Regions from separate parts of the Bacillus aquiflavi genome, predicted to be linked through region 1. Evidence: a T-box and tRNA genes for the amino acid it is inferred to sense, from the RefSeq annotation. Region 1 holds a T-box; the other regions hold tRNA genes.
What was found. The T-box of region 1 lies ahead of thrS (threonine--tRNA ligase). A T-box ahead of a tRNA ligase gene usually reads a tRNA of that ligase, here a tRNA-Thr.
Positions count from the first base shown of each region.

Region 2: it has a tRNA-Thr gene. The T-box ahead of thrS (threonine--tRNA ligase) is inferred to sense a tRNA for this amino acid. The anticodon was not compared.
Region 3: it has a tRNA-Thr gene. The T-box ahead of thrS (threonine--tRNA ligase) is inferred to sense a tRNA for this amino acid. The anticodon was not compared.

Region 1 covers NZ_CP082780.1:1,829,106-1,832,360, forward strand. Annotated here, with positions in the region: gene thrS (threonine--tRNA ligase) at 1-1,507, opposite strand, end outside; T-box leader at 1,554-1,778, opposite strand; T-box leader at 1,811-2,036, opposite strand; gene K6959_RS08690 (YmaF family protein) at 2,507-2,929, shown strand.
Region 2 covers NZ_CP082780.1:529,569-532,823, reverse strand. Annotated here, with positions in the region: tRNA gene K6959_RS02780 (tRNA-Leu) at 843-924, opposite strand; tRNA gene K6959_RS02775 (tRNA-Leu) at 960-1,045, opposite strand; tRNA gene K6959_RS02770 (tRNA-Cys) at 1,083-1,156, opposite strand; tRNA gene K6959_RS02765 (tRNA-Gly) at 1,161-1,235, opposite strand; tRNA gene K6959_RS02760 (tRNA-Gln) at 1,239-1,310, opposite strand; tRNA gene K6959_RS02755 (tRNA-His) at 1,350-1,421, opposite strand; tRNA gene K6959_RS02750 (tRNA-Trp) at 1,430-1,503, opposite strand; tRNA gene K6959_RS02745 (tRNA-Tyr) at 1,507-1,591, opposite strand; tRNA gene K6959_RS02740 (tRNA-Thr) at 1,616-1,691, opposite strand; tRNA gene K6959_RS02735 (tRNA-Phe) at 1,698-1,773, opposite strand; tRNA gene K6959_RS02730 (tRNA-Asp) at 1,791-1,866, opposite strand; tRNA gene K6959_RS02725 (tRNA-Met) at 1,882-1,955, opposite strand; tRNA gene K6959_RS02720 (tRNA-Val) at 2,003-2,078, opposite strand; tRNA gene K6959_RS02715 (tRNA-Glu) at 2,086-2,160, opposite strand; tRNA gene K6959_RS02710 (tRNA-Ser) at 2,173-2,264, opposite strand; tRNA gene K6959_RS02705 (tRNA-Asn) at 2,268-2,342, opposite strand; rRNA gene rrf (5S ribosomal RNA) at 2,351-2,466, opposite strand; rRNA gene K6959_RS02695 (23S ribosomal RNA) at 2,587-3,255, opposite strand, start outside.
Region 3 covers NZ_CP082780.1:2,783,818-2,787,072, forward strand. Annotated here, with positions in the region: tRNA gene K6959_RS13480 (tRNA-Gly) at 1-38, opposite strand, end outside; tRNA gene K6959_RS13485 (tRNA-His) at 54-129, opposite strand; tRNA gene K6959_RS13490 (tRNA-Phe) at 173-248, opposite strand; tRNA gene K6959_RS13495 (tRNA-Asp) at 266-341, opposite strand; tRNA gene K6959_RS13500 (tRNA-Met) at 357-430, opposite strand; tRNA gene K6959_RS13505 (tRNA-Ser) at 450-539, opposite strand; tRNA gene K6959_RS13510 (tRNA-Ile) at 554-630, opposite strand; tRNA gene K6959_RS13515 (tRNA-Met) at 638-714, opposite strand; tRNA gene K6959_RS13520 (tRNA-Ala) at 733-808, opposite strand; tRNA gene K6959_RS13525 (tRNA-Pro) at 825-898, opposite strand; tRNA gene K6959_RS13530 (tRNA-Arg) at 916-992, opposite strand; tRNA gene K6959_RS13535 (tRNA-Leu) at 999-1,084, opposite strand; tRNA gene K6959_RS13540 (tRNA-Gly) at 1,096-1,167, opposite strand; tRNA gene K6959_RS13545 (tRNA-Leu) at 1,175-1,256, opposite strand; tRNA gene K6959_RS13550 (tRNA-Lys) at 1,265-1,340, opposite strand; tRNA gene K6959_RS13555 (tRNA-Thr) at 1,384-1,459, opposite strand; tRNA gene K6959_RS13560 (tRNA-Val) at 1,468-1,540, opposite strand; rRNA gene rrf (5S ribosomal RNA) at 1,548-1,663, opposite strand; rRNA gene K6959_RS13570 (23S ribosomal RNA) at 1,783-3,255, opposite strand, start outside.

The DNA.
Region 1 (3,255 bases):
TTTCATTAATATAAGTTAAAGCAAACTTTTCCGGCATTTGAAAATCAAGCTGGATCGTTGCACATTGATGACTCCGTTTTAAAGCATCTTTAATATGAAAATCAATTTTTGGTCCATAAAACGCTCCGTCCCCTTCATTTATCTCGTAGTTTGTTTGTAAATTGTAAAGTACATTTTTTAATGCTCTTTCAGATATCTTCCACAGGTTGTCATCACCTAATGAATTTTTTGGACGAGTCGAAAGCTCTACCGTATATTCAAAGCCAAAAGTGCGATACGCTTCGTCAATGAGATGAAATATTTGGGTCATTTCACTTTCAATTTGATCTTCGCGAACGAATAGATGTGCATCATCTTGGCAAAATGTCCGGACTCGGAGCATACCATTTAAAGCACCACTATATTCATGACGGTGAACTTGACCGAACTCCGCGAAACGAATCGGTAAATCTCGATAGGAGTAAAGGTTGTTTTTGAAAATGAGCATATGACCTGGACAATTCATCGGCTTCAGCGCAAATTTTGTTTGATCGACTTCAGAAAAGTACATATTTTCACGATAATGATCCCAGTGGCCCGACTGCTCCCATAGCCGTTGATTCATCATAAATGGAGTGCGAACTTCATCATACGAAGCTTTGCTTTGCAGTTCACGTGAAAAGTTTTCTAACTCATTTCTAACGATTTGTCCTTTCGGTAAGTAAAATGGCATTCCCGGTGCTTCCTCAGAAAACATAAACAGCTCTAATTGTTTCCCTAGCTTACGATGATCTCGTTTTGCTGCTTCCTGCAAAAATTTCACATACTCATTTAAATCCTTTTCCTTTTTAAAAGCGACTCCATAAACTCGTTGAAACACTTCATTTTCACTATTTCCCCGCCAATAAGCCCCTGAGACACGAGTTAATTTAACTGCTTTTATAAAACGAGTAGACGGAAGATGCGGACCGCGACAAAGATCTATAAATTCGCCTTGTTGGTAAAGAGTTATTTTTTCATCTTTTGGAATGTCCTTTAGTATTTCTAGCTTGTATCGCTCCCCTTTTTCCTTAAATCGTTTTTCAGCTTCTCCATAAGAAACTTCAATTCGGTTAATTTTTAAGTTTTCATTTATAATGCGTTCCATCTCTTTTTCAATGGCAAGTAAGTCATCTGCAGTAATCCTATGTTCTAGCTTTAAATCATAGTAAAACCCATCTTCAATGACTGGCCCAATACCTAATTTTACATCCCGATAAAGTCGCTTTACTGCTTGTGCCAATACATGTGCGGCAGAATGCCTTAAAACATGCAATCCTTCTGGCGCATCTAAAGTTAAAATCGAAACCTCCGCATCCCGTTCTAGCTTGTAGCTTAAATCTACCAGTTGTTCATTTACCTTTCCGACAACCGCCTTTTTTCTTAAATTAGAACTTACAGATGCTGCAATCCTTTCAACTGTAATACCTTTCGAAAACTCCCCTACTTTTCCATCCGGAAATTGAATGTTAATTAATTTTTCACTCATAACAAAAAACACTCCTTTAAAATATAAAAAAACGCACCTATCCCTAAAAAGGGACGAGTGTGTCATACCCGTGGTTCCACCCAATTTTCCATAAGAAAAAACATTTATAGCTCTGTACCTGTAACGTAGCGTAGACGGTATTGGATACTAAAAAAATTCCCCAATACAGCTCAGGAGGTGGTAAATTATTTCCCTAAGTTAGGAAGATCACAGCTATCCTTCCCTCTCTGTAAACCGTAAAAATAATTCATGTCCTCTTCATCGCAATTATTTTTTAAATTAAAAAAACACATCCATCCTAAAAAAAGGGACAAATGTGTTATCATTCGTGGTTCCACCCAATTTCCCATAAGCATAAAACACTTATGGCTCTTGTGCTGTAACGTAGCGTAAGACGGTACTGGATACTAAAATTCCCCAATACAGCTTAGAAGGTGGTAAGCTACTTTCCTGCGTTAGGAAGATTTCAGCTATTCTCCCCTCTCTGTAAACCGTAAAAAGTAACTCATGTCCTCATCAATGCCGATTTAAAATTAAATTATCATATATCTTATAATAAACGATCATAAACCGCAATACTTTTATTTTAAACTTTTATAAGTTAACGAAGGTCGTTCCATAAATCTTCATGCTAATGAAACAACTAACAATTTAATCAATTATTTTGTACTGTCAAATAATAGTATGACTGAGACTGAAGTAGTTATGGAGTTGAGATAAATAACTATAAAAGGGAATCGGGGGGGGAAAACATAACAATAATATATATGTCAAGTAAGATAATTATTCCTTTTTTAATGATCAAAATTTATATTCTTTCACGTAAATTTGAGTTACAATAATGCACGTTTTAACAAAATGAAAAATTTCAGTGCTATAATCCCCAATCCTGCATTAAAACTTCACCTTAAAAGAATGAAAAAAAAACCCATTAATCTTGAACTGATCAGGCGAATGTCGCATACCTTAATAATGATATTTTACTAAGGGGTTGAAAAAATGCAGCAACAAGGATTTATGCAGCAGCCGGTTTATCATGCATTTCCAGTTCCGCATCCATTTACAAACGGAGTTAACTTTAATGGGGTTGAAACAAGAAACCAAATGCAAATGTCGATGGATACAAGTAGGGTAAGTATCCATACGCATGGGCATAGCGGTGCTACTACGTGTCAAGATGGTCATGTCCATTTACACCCTGGGGTAACTAGTAAGGCAATTGAAACTGAAAGAGGTCATGTCCATAAAATATCAGGAAATACAACGTTCGATGATGGACACATTCATTTTTATGAGGCTTACACTAGCCCCCCTATTCCTTTACCTAATGGATACCACACTCATTATGTCGAGATTAGAACAACTGAAAATGATGGTCACATTCATATAATTAAAGGTTTTACAGAACCATCTAAAAGTTAAGATCAAATCGTATGGATAAATAAAATGCAAGACTAATATACTAAAGGTCTAATTTCTATTAAAAAATTAGATCTTTAGCATGGTCTCTAATTTTTTATTAACTATAGCCATCGGTACGATTCATGTCATTGCAGCATCCGCACTTACACCCATCCTACCACATATGTTTGCCGCCTCTTCATTCAAATACAAAAGTAGGTAGGTCTTTTCTGTACTTGAATGAAAATGTCTAATGTTCAACTTACAACCTCTACATAGTATATACGTTCGTATTCAGAGCATGGAATCCCCATTGGCTAATGAGTTTTTTGAAGTTAGAGAATATA
Region 2 (3,255 bases), 1.3 Mb from region 1:
GAATTCTATTTACTAAAGGAATTTGGTGTCCAAGAAAAGTTTATTCATGATCGAATTAGAGAAATAATTAGACCTTTAAGAAAAAGTAATAACATTCAGAAAGCCCATGAAAATAAAAGATATGATTAAATAACGGTTCAATCTGAATCCCAGGTAATTTAAAATTTCAACCGTGACCTCACCAATCGTTTCATCCATACATAAACTCCATCGATTCTTTTAACTTATTTTTTTATGACTGAAAAAATTTCTGAGTTACATATTAATAATTTGTTCATTTGTGGTTAAATTATGTGCTTTTCCTTAGAGTTGTTGCTAAAACTTCAAGATACTTTGTTAATGTAAAATCCCTCTCGGGATTGGAGCATTAATCCTTCTCTGCAGAGCAATACAGTGATAAGGAGAATACCAAAATCAGTCATTTTATAGAAAGGATTTATAAAGTAACGTTAAGCACCTCCAATCTCGGCTTTTTTAATGATCCCTTACTTCTTCATTATAGAAGAAAACTTTCATTCGTGATCTTTAGACATATTGATTATTTTAATTAAAAATCTATATTAACTAGAATTACCTTAGCTCGCGGCGCTCGGCCCCCCCCAAAAAAAGCTTACAAGCCGCGTCAAATGAAAGCGTATTGAATTCTAACGGCTCAATTGCAATATCAATTTCTCGACTGCTTAGACGATTATTTCTGCGAGTAGACAAAAAAATCGCCTCCCTTCGTTTTATTGAAGGAAAGCGACTCGTTACACGACCATTTATCGCACGTTTAACACAAAAAGGCGACGTTCTAACGGTTAAATTTCCGCTAAAACGTCGACATAACTGCGTTTTTTAAATACCGGTGGCCGGGATCGAACCGGCACTCCGTAAGGAACACGATTTTGAGTCGTGCGCGTCTGCCAATTCCGCCACACCGGCTCGGTACTATAAAAATAAAATCTAAAAATTAATAATGCCGAGAACCGGAATCGAACCGGTACGGTAGTCACCTACCGCAGGATTTTAAGTCCTGTGCGTCTGCCTGTTCCGCCACCCCGGCGAATCTATATAGGTCGTCCAAATTCATTTCAAAAATATGGAGGCGGCAACCGGATTTGAACCGGTGATAAAGGTTTTGCAGACCTCTGCCTTACCACTTGGCTATGCCGCCACATTGGAGCGGAAGACGGGGTTCGAACCCGCGACCCCCACCTTGGCAAGGTGGTGTTCTACCACTGAACTACTTCCGCAAGCTGGGCCAGCTGGATTCGAACCAACGCATCACGGAGTCAAAGTCCGTTGCCTTACCGCTTGGCTATGGCCCAATAATATTTAATTATATAATAAAATGTCAAGTTGTAAAGGGCGACTAGTGGGAATCGAACCCACGATGTCGGAGCCACAATCCGATGCGTTAACCACTTCGCCATAGCCGCCATAATATTGGCAGGGGTAGTAGGAATCGAACCCACACTGGAGGTTTTGGAGACCTCTGTTCTACCGTTAAACTATACCCCTAGATGGTGGAGGGGGACGGATTCGAACCGCCGAACCCTAAGGGAGCGGATTTACAGTCCGCCGCGTTTAGCCACTTCGCTACCCCTCCATAATTTATGCATAATCTTGAAAATGGTGCCGGCCAGAGGACTTGAACCCCCAACCTACTGATTACAAGTCAGTTGCTCTACCAATTGAGCTAGGCCGGCTCCAAATGGTGGCTCGGGACGGAATCGAACCGCCGACACAAGGATTTTCAGTCCTTTGCTCTACCGACTGAGCTACCGAGCCTATGTATATAATAATAATGGCGGTCCCGACGGGAATCGAACCCGCGATCTCCTGCGTGACAGGCAGGCATGTTAACCGCTACACCACGGGACCATGTTTAATATTTTATTGCGGGGGCAGGATTTTAACCTACGACCTTCGGGTTATGAGCCCGACGAGCTACCAGACTGCTCCACCCCGCGACGATATAATACTCACATAAGATATAAGATAATTCATTAGCATCTCATGGTGGAGGATGACGGGATCGAACCGCCGACCCCTTGCTTGTAAGGCAAGTGCTCTCCCAGCTGAGCTAATCCTCCATATAGATGGTGACCCGTACGGGATTCGAACCCGTGTTACCGCCGTGAAAGGGCGGTGTCTTAACCACTTGACCAACGGGCCATTGTTCTTCAATGGCGGAGAGCAAGGGATTTGAACCCTTGAGACAGCGTTAACCGTCTACACGATTTCCAATCGTGCTCCTTCGGCCACTCGGACAGCTCTCCTAATGGCTCCGCAGGCAGGATTCGAACCTGCGACCGTTCGGTTAACAGCCGAATGCTCTACCACTGAGCTACTGCGGAATATATCCGCCCGGCAACGTCCTACTCTCGCAGAGGGATGCCCTCTACTACCATTGGCGCTGAGAAGCTTAACTTCCGTGTTCGGAATGGGAACGGGTGTGACCTTCTCGCCATCGCCACCGGACAAGGAAATAATGAGACATATACTATTATAAACTTTTTTAAAATTTTTTCAAGTATAATTTTTATTCTCTCAAAACTAGATAATGTGAAGAAGATATAAGAAAGAAAGTATCATGTTTATTTGGTTAAGTGCTCGCTCGATTAGTATCTGTCAGCTTCACGTGTCGCCACGCTTCCACCTCAGACCTATCAACCTGATCATCTTTCAGGGAGCTCAAATGGGAAATCTCATCTTGAGGGGGGCTTCATGCTTAGATGCTTTCAGCACTTATCCCTTCCGCACGTAGCTACCCAGCTATGCCTTTGGCAAGACAACTGGTACACCAGCGGTGCGTCCATCCCGGTCCTCTCGTACTAAGGACAGCTCCTCTCAAATTTCCTACGCCCACGACGGATAGGGACCGAACTGTCTCACGACGTTCTGAACCCAGCTCGCGTACCGCTTTAATGGGCGAACAGCCCAACCCTTGGGACCGACTACAGCCCCAGGATGCGATGAGCCGACATCGAGGTGCCAAACCTCCCCGTCGATGTGGACTCTTGGGGGAGATAAGCCTGTTATCCCCGGGGTAGCTTTTATCCGTTGAGCGATGGCCCTTCCATGCGGAACCACCGGATCACTAAGCCCGACTTTCGTCCCTGCTCGACTTGTAAGTCTCGCAGTCAAGCTCCCTTGTGCCTTTACACTCTGCGAATGATTTCCAACCATTCTGAGGGAACCTTTGGGCGCCTCCGTTACCTTTTAGGAGGCGACCGCCCCAGTCAAACTGCCTGCCTGACACTGTCTCCC
Region 3 (3,255 bases), 950 kb from region 1:
CTTGGAAGGCTGAAGTTTTACCACTAAACTACACCCGCGTATATAATTTATTATGGGGCGACTAGTGGGAATCGAACCCACGAGTGTCGGAGCCACAATCCGATGCGTTAACCACTTCGCCATAGCCGCCATAGTTTAAAAACTCTAGTCAAGGTTAACGGCCTATTGACAATGGTGGCTCGGGACGGAATCGAACCGCCGACACAAGGATTTTCAGTCCTTTGCTCTACCGACTGAGCTACCGAGCCTATGTATATAATAATAATGGCGGTCCCGACGGGAATCGAACCCGCGATCTCCTGCGTGACAGGCAGGCATGTTAACCGCTACACCACGGGACCATATTTAAATATTTATTGCGGGGGCAGGATTTGAACCTACGACCTTCGGGTTATGAGCCCGACGAGCTACCAGACTGCTCCACCCCGCGATAATATAAACTTACATGACGGAGGAAGAGGGATTCGAACCCCCGCGGGCTTTAACACCCCTGTCGGTTTTCAAGACCGATCCCTTCAGCCGGACTTGGGTATTCCTCCATATAAGGTAAAGATGGTGGACCTTGTAGGACTCGAACCTACGACCGGACGGTTATGAGCCGTCTGCTCTAACCAGCTGAGCTAAAGGTCCTTTTAAATGGTAGCGGCGGAGGGGATCGAACCCACGACCTCACGGGTATGAACCGTACGCTCTAGCCAGCTGAGCTACGCCGCCAATATAAAGGACAAAATATGGTGGAGCCTAGCGGGATCGAACCGCTGACCTCCTGCGTGCAAGGCAGGCGCTCTCCCAGCTGAGCTAAGGCCCCATTAAATTATTTATAATCGGGAAGACAGGATTCGAACCTGCGACCCCATGGTCCCAAACCATGTGCTCTACCAAGCTGAGCTACTTCCCGGATATATCTATTATGTATGGCGCGCCCGAAAGGAGTCGAACCCATAACCTTCTGATCCGTAGTCAGACGCTCTATCCAATTGAGCTACGGGCGCTTATAGTGCCGAGAACCGGAATCGAACCGGTACGGTAGTCACCTACCGCAGGATTTTAAGTCCTGTGCGTCTGCCTGTTCCGCCACCCCGGCAAATGATCGAGAGCGGAAGACGGGATTCGAACCCGCGACCCCCACCTTGGCAAGGTGGTGTTCTACCACTGAACTACTTCCGCAAAATAGTGCGGGTGAAGGGACTTGAACCCCCACGCCTCACGGCGCCAGATCCTAAGTCTGGTGCGTCTGCCAATTCCGCCACACCCGCAAAATAGCTGGTGAGCCATACAGGATTCGAACCTGTGACCCTCTGATTAAAAGTCAGATGCTCTACCGACTGAGCTAATGGCTCATTAATATATCAAAATAATACAACTTGTACAATAAAGGTCCTATGGTGCCGGCCAGAGGACTTGAACCCCCAACCTACTGATTACAAGTCAGTTGCTCTACCAATTGAGCTAGGCCGGCATAGATAATGGAGGATGACGGGATCGAACCGCCGACCCCTTGCTTGTAAGGCAAGTGCTCTCCCAGCTGAGCTAATCCTCCGTACTTAGCCCGGCAACGTCCTACTCTCGCAGAGGGATGCCCTCTACTACCATCGGCGCTGAGAAACTTAACTTCCGTGTTCGGAATGGGAACGGGTGTGACCTTCTCGCTATCGTCACCAGACATGTTTTTAAATGAGACATATACTATTATATACTTTTTAAAATTTTTTTCAAGTATAATTTTTTATTCTCTCAAAACTAGATAATGTGAAGAAGTAAGATAGAAAGTATCATGTTTATTTGGTTAAGTGCTTGCTCGATTAGTATCTGTCAGCTTCGCGTGTCGCCACGCTTCCACCTCAGACCTATCAACCTGATCATCTTTCAGGGAGCTCAAATGGGAAATCTCATCTTGAGGGGGGCTTCATGCTTAGATGCTTTCAGCACTTATCCCTTCCGCACGTAGCTACCCAGCTATGCCTTTGGCAAGACAACTGGTACACCAGCGGTGCGTCCATCCCGGTCCTCTCGTACTAAGGACAGCTCCTCTCAAATTTCCTACGCCCACGACGGATAGGGACCGAACTGTCTCACGACGTTCTGAACCCAGCTCGCGTACCGCTTTAATGGGCGAACAGCCCAACCCTTGGGACCGACTACAGCCCCAGGATGCGATGAGCCGACATCGAGGTGCCAAACCTCCCCGTCGATGTGGACTCTTGGGGGAGATAAGCCTGTTATCCCCGGGGTAGCTTTTATCCGTTGAGCGATGGCCCTTCCATGCGGAACCACCGGATCACTAAGCCCGACTTTCGTCCCTGCTCGACTTGTAAGTCTCGCAGTCAAGCTCCCTTGTGCCTTTACACTCTGCGAATGATTTCCAACCATTCTGAGGGAACCTTTGGGCGCCTCCGTTACCTTTTAGGAGGCGACCGCCCCAGTCAAACTGCCTGCCTGACACTGTCTCCCGCCCCGATAAGGGGCGCAGGTTAGAATTTCAGTACAACAAGGGTAGTATCCCACCGACGCCTCCACGTAAGCTAGCGCTCACGTTTCCACGGCTCCTACCTATTCTGTACAAGCTGCACCAAAATTCAATATCAGGCTACAGTAAAGCTCCACGGGGTCTTTCCGTCCTGTCGCGGGTAACCTGCATCTTCACAGGTACTATAATTTCACCGAGTCTCTCGTTGAGACAGTGCCCAGATCGTTGCGCCTTTCGTGCGGGTCGGAACTTACCCGACAAGGAATTTCGCTACCTTAGGACCGTTATAGTTACGGCCGCCGTTTACTGGGGCTTCGGTTCACACCTTCAGCGATTGCTTAAGCGCTCCCCTTAACCTTCCAGCACCGGGCAGGCGTCAGCCCCTATACTTCGCCTTGCGGCTTCGCAGAGACCTGTGTTTTTGCTAAACAGTCGCCTGGGCCTATTCACTGCGGCTCTCTCGGGCTTGCACCCTATCAGAGCACCCCTTCTCCCAAAGTTACGGGGTCATTTTGCCGAGTTCCTTAACGAGAGTTCTCTCGATCACCTTAGGATTCTCTCCTCGCCTACCTGTGTCGGTTTGCGGTACGGGCACCTTATTCCTCGCTAGAGGATTTTCTTGGCAGTGTGGAATCAGGAACTCCGGAAAATGATTTTCCTCGCTGTCACAACTCAGCCTTACGGTAATGGGATTTGCCTCATTACCAGCCTAACTGCTTAGACGTACATCCAATTGTACGCTTACCCTATCCTCCTGCGTCCCCCCATTGCTCAAACGGCGATAAGGT